2 linked regions of the Pontiella desulfatans genome follow. The protein of the gene in region 2 interacts with the protein of the main gene of each other region in a pairwise test. Links are inferred from orthologs where the notes say so. Each region holds a gene or a part of one and is shown on either strand. Other genes may lie near its edges.

The links.
Region 1: the proteins of dnaE (region 2) and dnaN interact in binary tests that used the Escherichia coli proteins (3 or more experiments, as listed by UniProt). The link is inferred for Pontiella desulfatans from one-to-one orthologs.

What each region holds. Positions count from the first base shown.
Region 1 is NZ_CAAHFG010000004.1:419,478-423,169, forward strand. The notes cover bases 1-2,796. They hold dnaN (DNA polymerase III subunit beta), read right to left. Parts: upstream 2,048-2,796; coding sequence 953-2,047; downstream 1-952. Other genes in these bases: amrS (AmmeMemoRadiSam system radical SAM enzyme), read left to right, coding at 1-464; E9954_RS27330 (hypothetical protein), read right to left, coding at 494-733; dnaA (chromosomal replication initiator protein DnaA), read right to left, coding at 2,393-2,796. Also shown: more of dnaA, read right to left, coding at 2,797-3,692. UniProt on the Escherichia coli protein: Confers DNA tethering and processivity to DNA polymerases and other proteins. Acts as a clamp, forming a ring around DNA (a reaction catalyzed by the clamp-loading complex) which diffuses in an ATP-independent manner freely and bidirectionally along dsDNA.
Region 2 is NZ_CAAHFG010000004.1:814,467-820,350, forward strand. The notes cover bases 1,114-5,205. They hold dnaE (DNA polymerase III subunit alpha), read right to left. Parts: upstream 4,860-5,205; coding sequence 1,314-4,859; downstream 1,114-1,313. Other genes in these bases: E9954_RS28960 (lysophospholipid acyltransferase family protein), read right to left, coding at 1,114-1,310. Outside these bases: E9954_RS28950 (DUF1189 family protein), read right to left, coding at 1-13; E9954_RS28955 (putative quinol monooxygenase), read right to left, coding at 66-392; more of E9954_RS28960, read right to left, coding at 411-1,113; E9954_RS28970 (PAS domain S-box protein), read left to right, coding at 5,306-5,884. UniProt on the Escherichia coli protein: DNA polymerase III is a complex, multichain enzyme responsible for most of the replicative synthesis in bacteria. This DNA polymerase also exhibits 3' to 5' exonuclease activity. The alpha chain is the DNA polymerase catalytic subunit.

The sequences.
Region 1 (3,692 bases), 400 kb from region 2 along the record:
CATTTTCGAATCGCTTCTACGAAGAGATTTGCGATGCCCGGTTAAAGCCGGTACTCAATGCACTGAAAATCATGCAAGATTCCGGCGTGTTCCTGGAAATCACCAATCTACTCATTCCAACCCTAAACGACTCTGAAGAGGAAACGAAACAGCTATGCGCTTGGATTGCCGAAAACCTAGGGATTGAAACCCCACTTCATTTTTCACGATTCTTTCCGCAAAACCAATTGCGTCACCTTCCTCCAACCCCGATGGAAACCATTATTCGTGCCAGGGAAATTGCCCTTGGAACTGGCCTGCAATTTGTATACGTCGGAAACATGCATGATGGGGAAGGGGAGTCCACCCGGTGTCCGGGCTGCGGCGTATGCCTTATTGAACGGTATGGTTACCGAATAGTAAAAAACGGGCTAGTGAATGGAGAATGCCCTGATTGCAAAACAGGCATACATGGAGTTTGGTGAACTCCCTTGCCTATTCACTCAATTAAAACTCATTTGACCGACTTAACGAATTCACCGAATTCATCGGGTGAAACATCATCCAGCGACATTCCACGCTTATCCAGTTCATCCTCTATTTTTCGGATAAGTTGCTGAATATACGCATGACTTTCATCGGATCCCATAAAAACATCATATTTTTCCCCTTTTGTGATCCGAACATGCCCATCCTCGGCATCGAACCCTACACCTAGCAGACGAATGATTTTCTTCTGGTTAGCCTTAGACATTTTTTTGATAAACCTGCTTGATCCAACAAGGGGAAATGGATACTTTCTGCCCTCATTCATTGCCGAATGGTGTAATTGGCAGCACAAGCGACTCTGACTCGCTTAGTCAAGGTTCGAGTCCTTGTTCGGCAACCATTTTCCCCAAACCACTGGATAAGTGGACTGCTGGTTAACTGGCAAGCTTCCCAACCACCATCCCACCATTCGGTTTTCCACGCGTTAACTCACGCGGATCGGCATGATCACGTAAAGGAACGGGACATTCGTCTTAATCACGCCGGGGCTGAGTTCGTCCGAGAGTTCCAGGAAGATTTCATCGCTATCAAGATGCTTCAGCGGCGCCATCAGGAAGGCCGGGTTAAATGCAATCGTGATATCCTTTCCAGAATATTTCACAGGAACCGCTTCACGCGATTCACCGATTTCCGGAGAGGAAGTCAAAAGTTCCATGCGGTTTTCAGTAATTTGAACCTTCACCGAGGCAGCCTGGTCATCAAGCATGAGCGAGACACGACGAACGGCGCTCAGCAGCATTTCGCGATCAATGGCAATCCGCTCTTCGCATTGGGAAGGAATAACCTGGCGATAATTCGGGTAGGTTCCGTCGATCAGCTTCGAAATAATAAAAATATTTCCGAATTCGAAGGCCACCTGCGTTGCGGAGGTCTTGATGATGGCTTCACCTTCATCGCCGAGTGTTTTGATTAACTCATTAACGGTCTTGGTGGGCACCACAATATCAACTTCTGCATCGTCTGGCATGTCGATTTCCTGCTCCACAAGAGCAAGGCGCCTACCATCCGTGCATACGGTTGTGAGCTTGTTGTCCCGGAATGCCATCAGGGAACCATTCAAAATCGCCCGGGATTCGTCCGTAGAGGCCGCGTAGGATGTTTTCTGAAGGATATCCTTCAGCGTGCCTTGAACGAGCGTATAGGAGAAACTCTCTTCGAATGTGGGCATAGGCGGAAAATCATCCCGGGAAAGCCCTTCGAGTTTGCATGTGTAGGAACCGGAGATGATCGTGGCCACATCTTCATTGCTCACGCCGATGTCAACCTGATGGCTGGGCAAGTCTCGGCAAATACTGAAGAACCGACGGGCCGGAAGGGTTGTTGCTCCATCCTCATCGATGTCAGCCTCGATACTGGTTCTAACACTGACCTCCATATCGGTTGTTGTGAGCGTCAGCTTCCCGTTGCCCGCTTCGAGCAGGACATTCGAAAGAATCGGTAGCGTGGTTCGTTGGCCAACGATCGACTGCACCTTTTGCAACGCTTCCAGAATTTGATCCTTCTCGATGCTGAACTTCATTAACAAGCCTCCTGTTATATAGATATACTCTATTTATAAATTCACTATTAGTATTAGTTGTGGATAACCGTTCAAAAACCTACCGATTTACCGTAACCCCGTCACCCGTAAAAGTTTGAAAAAATCAACAACCCTGTTAATAAGCTGGGCATAAAAACAGGTGTCTGTTCACAACCCCGAGTTGTTAATTCCATCATCAGAAACTCCACAGGTTATCAAGGATTCATTAACAGGCCGTAAGCGTAGGGGGAGTCCGCGCCCTCTGTCAAAATGAATACCTTTGCATAAGAAAAAAACCGTCCCAGTCGAGACGGTTCCCATTTGAAAATCAAATGCCATCCAACTCTACTGAACCGCTTTCACACAATTCTTGCTCACCTTATCCTTGAGAATAGAGATCGTTTGTTGCAATCCACGATCGGCCTTGGCCTTTTCAGAGACCTGTTCATGTGCATAAAGGATGGTTGCATGGTTACGGCTGAACTGCTCGCCAATCACAGGGAACGACTGCGTGGTCATGGTTCTGGAAAGATGCATGGCAATCTGCCGCGGCCAGGCAATATCCCTCGAGCGTCTCTTTCCGGTCAGGTCGGACTGGCGCAGGTCGAAGTGCTCGGCAACGGTGCGCTGGATAACATCGACGCTGATCGCGGCCTGGGATTCCTTATCGAGGAGATCGTGCAATAGTTCTTCCACCTTTTGAACGTCCACTTGCTGGTTGGTAAGCGACATGAATGTGGCGACGCGGATCAAAGCGCCTTCCAGACTGCGGATATTTGAAGAAACACGTTCCGCTAGGTAATCCAGCAAATCATGGCCGATGTTAAGGTTGAGTAGTTCGGCTTTCTTGCGAAGGATTGCCGTTCGGGTTTCCACATCGGGCTTGCCGAGTTCCGTAACCAACCCCCATTCGAAACGGGAAATGAGGCGGGGTGCCAATCCTGCCATTTCGCTTGGTGTGCGGTCGGAAGTCAGGACAATTTGCTTATGGCTTTCAAAAAGTGTGTTGAACGTGTGGAAGAATTCCTCCTGTATACGCGCTTTTCCATCGAGAAACTGGATGTCGTCGATCATCAGCATGTCGATTTTGCGGTATTTCTTCCTGAACGCTGCCACGTTATTGTTCTGAAGCGCATCGATGTATTCGTTCAGGAAGGTTTCGCATGTGGTGTAGCAAATCTTTGCCCGCGGTTTTTTGGTTGCGATATGGTTTCCGATCGCCTGCATCAGGTGGGTTTTTCCCAATCCGACACCGCCATAGATGAAAAGCGGGTTGTAGGTGCGCGAAGGCGAATTGGCCGCCGCCATGGCCGCAGCATGGGCAAACTGGTTCGCCGCTCCAACCACATAGGATTCAAATGTATAGTTGGGATTAAGGTTATGACTCGGTTTCTTGTTCCCAAAACCGAGCGTCGGAAGCGAAATCGGCGACGGAGCTTCCGGCTCCGGTTCCGGTTTAACGGAATCGAAACAACTGGAGTCCACTTCCAGCGAGATTTCCATCTCTTTCCCACTCACGACCATCACGGCTTTTCGGATCATGGGGAAATAGTTTTCCTCCAGCCAATCCTTGTAGAAATCGTTGGCAACCGCCAGACGCATGCGCTCGCCTTTGATTTCCATGCACTGGATCACAGCGATCCAT
Region 2 (5,884 bases):
TTTTGTTCTTCATGCCCTGCTAAATAAGCAGGATCAGTGCCGAGATCCGGTGATGGGTGGAATCGTTATTCATTCAACACGGAAACCGTGTCCCAGCCGTGCTCGCCCGGGGCAATGTTCGTGTATTTGGTGCTGGATCTCGGTTCGGCCATCATGGGGGCAACGGTGTCGCGCCATACCAAATAATGTGGTGTTTCCTTGTGTGCGGCGGCATCTGCCGGGGTGCGGTACACCTCCACCAGCACGAAGCGGTTGGGATCGGCGTCCTGCAGGAAATCGAACCGTGCAATGCCGGGTTCGAGCATCGAGTTTTTCACATTTTCAAGCGTTGCGGCTTTAAACTCTTCCGTGTTCTCGGGTTTTACATGAATGAATACATGGACAATGAACATGGTGCATCTCCTATAAGGTTAATTCCCTGACTTCGGATCAAGTACCCAGCGTTTGTTATACCAAAAATATTGCTCGGGCGCCTTGAGCACCTCTTTTGAAAAGGCCGCCATGATTTCCTGCATGATGCGCTGCTGGTCGGCTTTCTTGTCCGCTTCCGGATCGGGAAGGATGGGGGCGAGCAGGGTGGCGTCGTGTTGGGTCCATCCGATGCGCCGCGCCATCACCGGGTAGATGGGGCAGTTGGCCAGCTGTGCGAAATGGGCGGCTCCCGGCGCAACGGTTGCCTTGTTGTTGAGATAATCAACCGTTGCACCCTTGCGCACATTGACGTCGGGAAGAATGGCGAGCACCTTGCCCTGCTTGATGCGGTCGACCACGCTTTTCCAGATGTTGGACTCGCGGTAGATCAGCTCCAGGTTGAAGGAGCAGCGCATTTTATTGATGTAGTCGTTCATCAGGGGGTTTTTTTGTTTCCGGACAATCGTGAAGAGGGGAAGACCGATGAGGTCGCCGGCGATGGCCGCAATTTCCCAGTTCCCGAAATGCGCCGTGGTCATGATGAATCCGGATTCGCAGCCCTCCATGATTTTTTTCAGGTCGCCCTCCAGCGACCCCATCGGCTGCTTGCGAATCTTCGCTAGCGTGAGCTTGGGGAAGCGGATCTGTTCGATTGCGGAAAAACACAGGTTGCGCCAGGCCAGCCACGCAATGCGGCGCACCTCCTTTTCCGTCTTCTGTTCGCCGAACACCTCGCGGATGCGGTTGCGCGTCCGCTCCACGTTGACCCGCCCGAGGAAATGCGTCCCCGCCGCCACCAGCCAGGCCAGCCCCAGCGCCGCGCGCAAGGGCAGGATCAGCACCAGTCCGGCAATGCTTCGGAAAAGTAGATATTCAACAACGTGTTTGGGCCTGTGCATCGACTATCCCTTATTCCTCTCCCACTTCCTCGGTTTCGGCGGGAACCGCAGCGGATCGGATTTGGCGGCGACGTAGACCAGCCCCTCGCCGAGGGTTTGCTCGACCTTGCGCTCGAGCTCGGCGCAGGGGCGCACCTTGTAGTCGCCGTCGGTATCCAGGAAAACCTTGGGTCCATCGACAAATTCAATGCACAGGTTCAGGGGCGTGTTCCCGCGGTATTCCTGCACCGCCTCCTTCAGCGTGGCCATCACCTGCTCATTCACCCCCATTTCCGGGAGGTGGATGCTGACGCGGTCGCAGAACATGCCGGCGGCCTGCTCGAGCGGGAAGATTTCCAGCACCTGGAATTTCAGGTCGCCGCTGTCCTCCTCCATCATGATGCCGCCGAACATCATGGTGGCATCATCCACGATGTGGGAGCCGTATTCCTCGTAGGGGTTCGGGAAAATGATGGCGCTGATCGCCCCTTCCAGCCCCTCGATCCGGAAGGTGGCCATTGGCTTCTGGTCTTTCTTCGTGAAGAGCTTGCGCGTTTCCGTGATCATTCCACCCACGCGCGTTCGCTCCCCGGCGGCGAGCTGCTGGATATCCTTCACGCGCTTGAGCGCAAACTTGTTGAGCACCCACTCGAAACGGGCCAGCGGGTGCCCGGAAATGAAGAAGCCGATCAGCTCCTTCTCGGCCGCGAGCATGTCGGACTCGCTCCAGGGTTTGACGTCGGGCAGCTCTTCGTCGGTGCTGCCCGCGGATTCCTCTTCGGCCCCGCCGCCCATCATGTCGAACATCGAGACCTGGCCGGCGGCCTTGTCCTTCAGCGCTTCGGCGGCCCGGCCGATGCAGATGTCGATCCCGTTGAAGAGCCGGGCGCGGTGGATGCCGCAAAAATCGAAGGCCCCGGAGCGGATCAGGCTTTCGATCACCTTCTTGTTGGCGGAGGTGATGCGCGAGCAAAAATCCATCAGGCCGGTGAACGGGCCGTTTTCGTCGCGCTCCCGCACGATTTCCTCCACCACGCCTTCGCCGACGCCCTTGATGGCCGCCATGCCGAAGCGGATGCCGGAGCCGTCCTGCACCGCGTTGAAGCGGCCGATCGACTCGTTGACGCTCGGGGGCAGCACGTCGATGCCCATCTCCTTGGATTCGGCGATGAAGCCGGTCAATTTATCGGAGTTGCCCATTTCCCCCGAGAGCAGGGCAGCCATGAACTCGGCGGGATAGTGCGCCTTCAGCCAGGCCGTCTGGTAGGTCACGAAACCGTAGGCGGTCGAGTGCGACTTGTTGAAGCCGTATTTCGCAAATTCGGTAATGTTGTCGAAAATGCGGTTGGCCAGCTCGGCGCTGATGTCGTTGGTGGCCTTGCAGCCCTCGACGAACTTGCCGCGCTGCTCGGCCATCACCTCGGGTTTTTTCTTGCCCATGGCGCGGCGGAGGATGTCGCCTTGGCCGAGCGAGAAGCCGGCCAGCTTCTGCGCCGCCTGCTGGATCTGCTCCTGGTAGACGATGATGCCGTTGGTTTCCTTCAGGATCGGTTCGAGCAGTTCGTGGTCGTATTCCACCGTTTCCTGCCCATGCTTGCGCTTGGTGTAGGTCGGGATGAACTGCATCGGCCCCGGGCGATAGAGCGCGAGGATGGCGATGATGTCCTCGATGCAGTCGGGGTTCACCTGCCGCAGGGTGTCGCGCATGCCGCCCGATTCCAGCTGGAAGACGCCGACCGTGTCGCCCTTGGCCAGCAGCTCGAAGGTTTTCTGGTCTTCGATGTCGAGCTTTTCGGGGTCGACGTCGATCCCGTGGTTACGTTTGATCAGTGCGCAGGCTTCGTAGATGATCGTCAGGTTTTTCAGCCCCAGGAAGTCCATCTTCAGCAGGCCGATCTCTTCGGTTGGCCCTTTCTCGAACTGGACGACCGTCAGCTTTTCCTTCGGTTCCCTCGTGAGCGGAATGATCTCGATCAGCGGCTTTTCGCCAATCACGACGCCGGCGGCGTGCATGCCGGTGTGGCGGGGCAGGCCTTCGAGCAGGCGCGCATATTTCATGATCCGCCGCGCATCCGGTTCGGTGTCGGTGGCCTGCTTGAATTCGGGGCTTTCGGCCAAGGCCTTTTCCAGGTTGGTCCCCGGCGTGTCCGGAATCATCTTGGCCAGCCGGTCGCAGTAGGGCAGGGGGATTTCGAGCACGCGGCCGAGGTCGCGCATCAGCGTCTTGGCGCCGAGCGTTCCGAAGGTGATGATCTGCGCCACGCAGTCCTCGCCATACTTGTCGCGCACATACTGGATCACCTGCTGGCGCTTCGTCGGGCAGAAGTCGATATCGAAGTCGGGCGGCGATACGCGATCGGGGTTGAGGAAGCGTTCGAAAATGAGGTTGTACTTCAGCGGCTCGATCGTCGTGATCGCCAGCGAATAGGCGAGCAGCGACCCCGCGCCCGACCCGCGGCCCGGCCCGACCGGGATGCCCTGCGCGCGCGCCCACTGGATGAAGTCGGCCACCACGAGGAAATAGTTGATGTAGTTGGTCTTCTTGATCACACTGACTTCATAGTAGAAGCGCTCGTTGATCGTCTGCTCATAGTCGTTCTTCGGGTGGTCCAGGTCGTGGATGTCGTAGAGCTTCCTGAGCCCCTCCTTGCCGAGGTGCACGAGATAGTCGTAGTCCGATGTAAACCCATCGGGCAGCGGGAAGAACGGGAAGTGGAGGTCTTCCGCCTTTTCCGGAAAGAAAAATTCCACGTTGCAGCGCTTGGCAATCTCGACCGTGTTGGAAATCGCCTCCGGGTGGTCGGGGAAGAGGGCGGCCATCTCCTCGCCGCTCTTCATGTAGAACTGGTCGCCTTCGTAGCGGTGGCGCGAGGTGTCGGCCACCAGGTCGCCGCGCTGCAGGCAAATCAAAACATCGTGGGCCTCCGCATGCTCCTGCCGGATATAGTGCACGTCGTTGGTCGCCACCAGCGGGAAGCCGGTGCGCTTGGCAATTTCCAGCATGTTTAGATTGGCGATCTTCTGGTCGGCCAGCCCGTGGTCCTGTAGCTCGAGGAAAAAGTTGTTCGGCCCCAGAATGTCGGTGTATTCCCGCGCCAGCGCCTCGGCCTTATCCAGGTCGCCGTCCTTGCAGGCCTCGGTCACCTCGCCGCGCAGGCAGGCCGCTAGGCCGATCAGTCCTTTCGAATATTTCTTGAGCATCTCCTTGTCGATGCGCGGTTTGTAGTATTGGCCCTCGAGGTGGGCCAGCGACACCAGCCTCACGAGGTTTTCGTAGCCCTCCTGGGTTTCCGCCAGCAGCACCAGATGCATGTTGTTGCGTTGCGAGCTCTTTTCCTCGATCCCGTGGCGCGCCAGATATACCTCGCAACCGATGATCGGCTTGATGCCCGCCGCATAGGCCGCCTTATAGAATTCCACCGCCCCGTACAAGACCCCGTGGTCGGTCATCGCCAGGTAGTCCATGCCCATGTCCTTCGCCGCTTGCAACGCCGGCTTCACCTTCACGGCGGAGTCCAACAGGCTGTAGCAGGTGTGGAAATGCAAATGGCAAAACGGTACTTGGCTCATGAAAAACTCCTAAATCAATCTAAAAAAAGGCAATGCGCGACCCAGCCGGATTCAATCTAACCGCGAAAGAACGCAGAGAACGCAAAATGTATCGCTGGCAGGTCGTCCCGGGTTTCTCTCTGCGTTCCTTGCATTCTTTCGCGGTTCCAAAAGTGCGCCGTGAATTCGCATTGTAGGGAAGATAAAATCCACCCGTTCCAATGAACAGGAGAAAATAAAACCAATGGCTATTCATACATCGAAAGTCCCGTTTTGCAGGGGGTTCTTCCGGATAAGGCCATTCCTTGTAGGTGCTTTTTTATTGAATGGGTCAGATGAGCACGCGGTCAGCGACATGCGCCGTCCTTGCGTCGCGCAAGCTCTTGACTCGCAACTTTGTTGTTTCGCGCATGGCTTGACTTGTTTCATATCTTCTTTAAGGTAGTTTGCGAAAACTGGGAGGGGAAATGATTATGAAGTTCGGCAAGACTGGAAATGCAACGGTTATTCCGTCGGCGGACCTTGGGGCAAGGCAGGGGATTCTTGCGGAATTCTACGAGTATGCTCCGGCCGGCTATCTCATTCTCGATTTCGACGGCCGGATCCTGGAGGCCAACGCCACGGCGGGAACGCTGCTGGGGATGGAGCTGGCGGCCCAGCTCAAGGGGCAGGCGTTTTCCGGTTTTGTGCATGCCGAGTCCGCCGAAGCGTGGGAAGCCCATCGCAACCATGTGGTTGAGCGCGGGGAAAAGCATGGGGTCGATCTTGTGCTGCAACCGGTCGACGGCAAGCGGATCGTTGCTCGGGCGGAGTGTACGCCCCGTCCGGCGAGCGGGCTCTGCCTGATGGTGCTGGTGGACATTACCCAGCGCGTATGGGTGGAGGACGCGCTTCGCAAGAGCGAGCAGGAACTCGCCATGATCAACCTCGGTTTGGAGCGCGATGTGAAGGCGCGCGCTGCCGACCTGCACGAAAGCGAGGCCCGCTTCCGGATTCTGTTCGAAGAGGCGCCGGACGCCTGTTTCCTGATTGGCTTGGATGGCCGG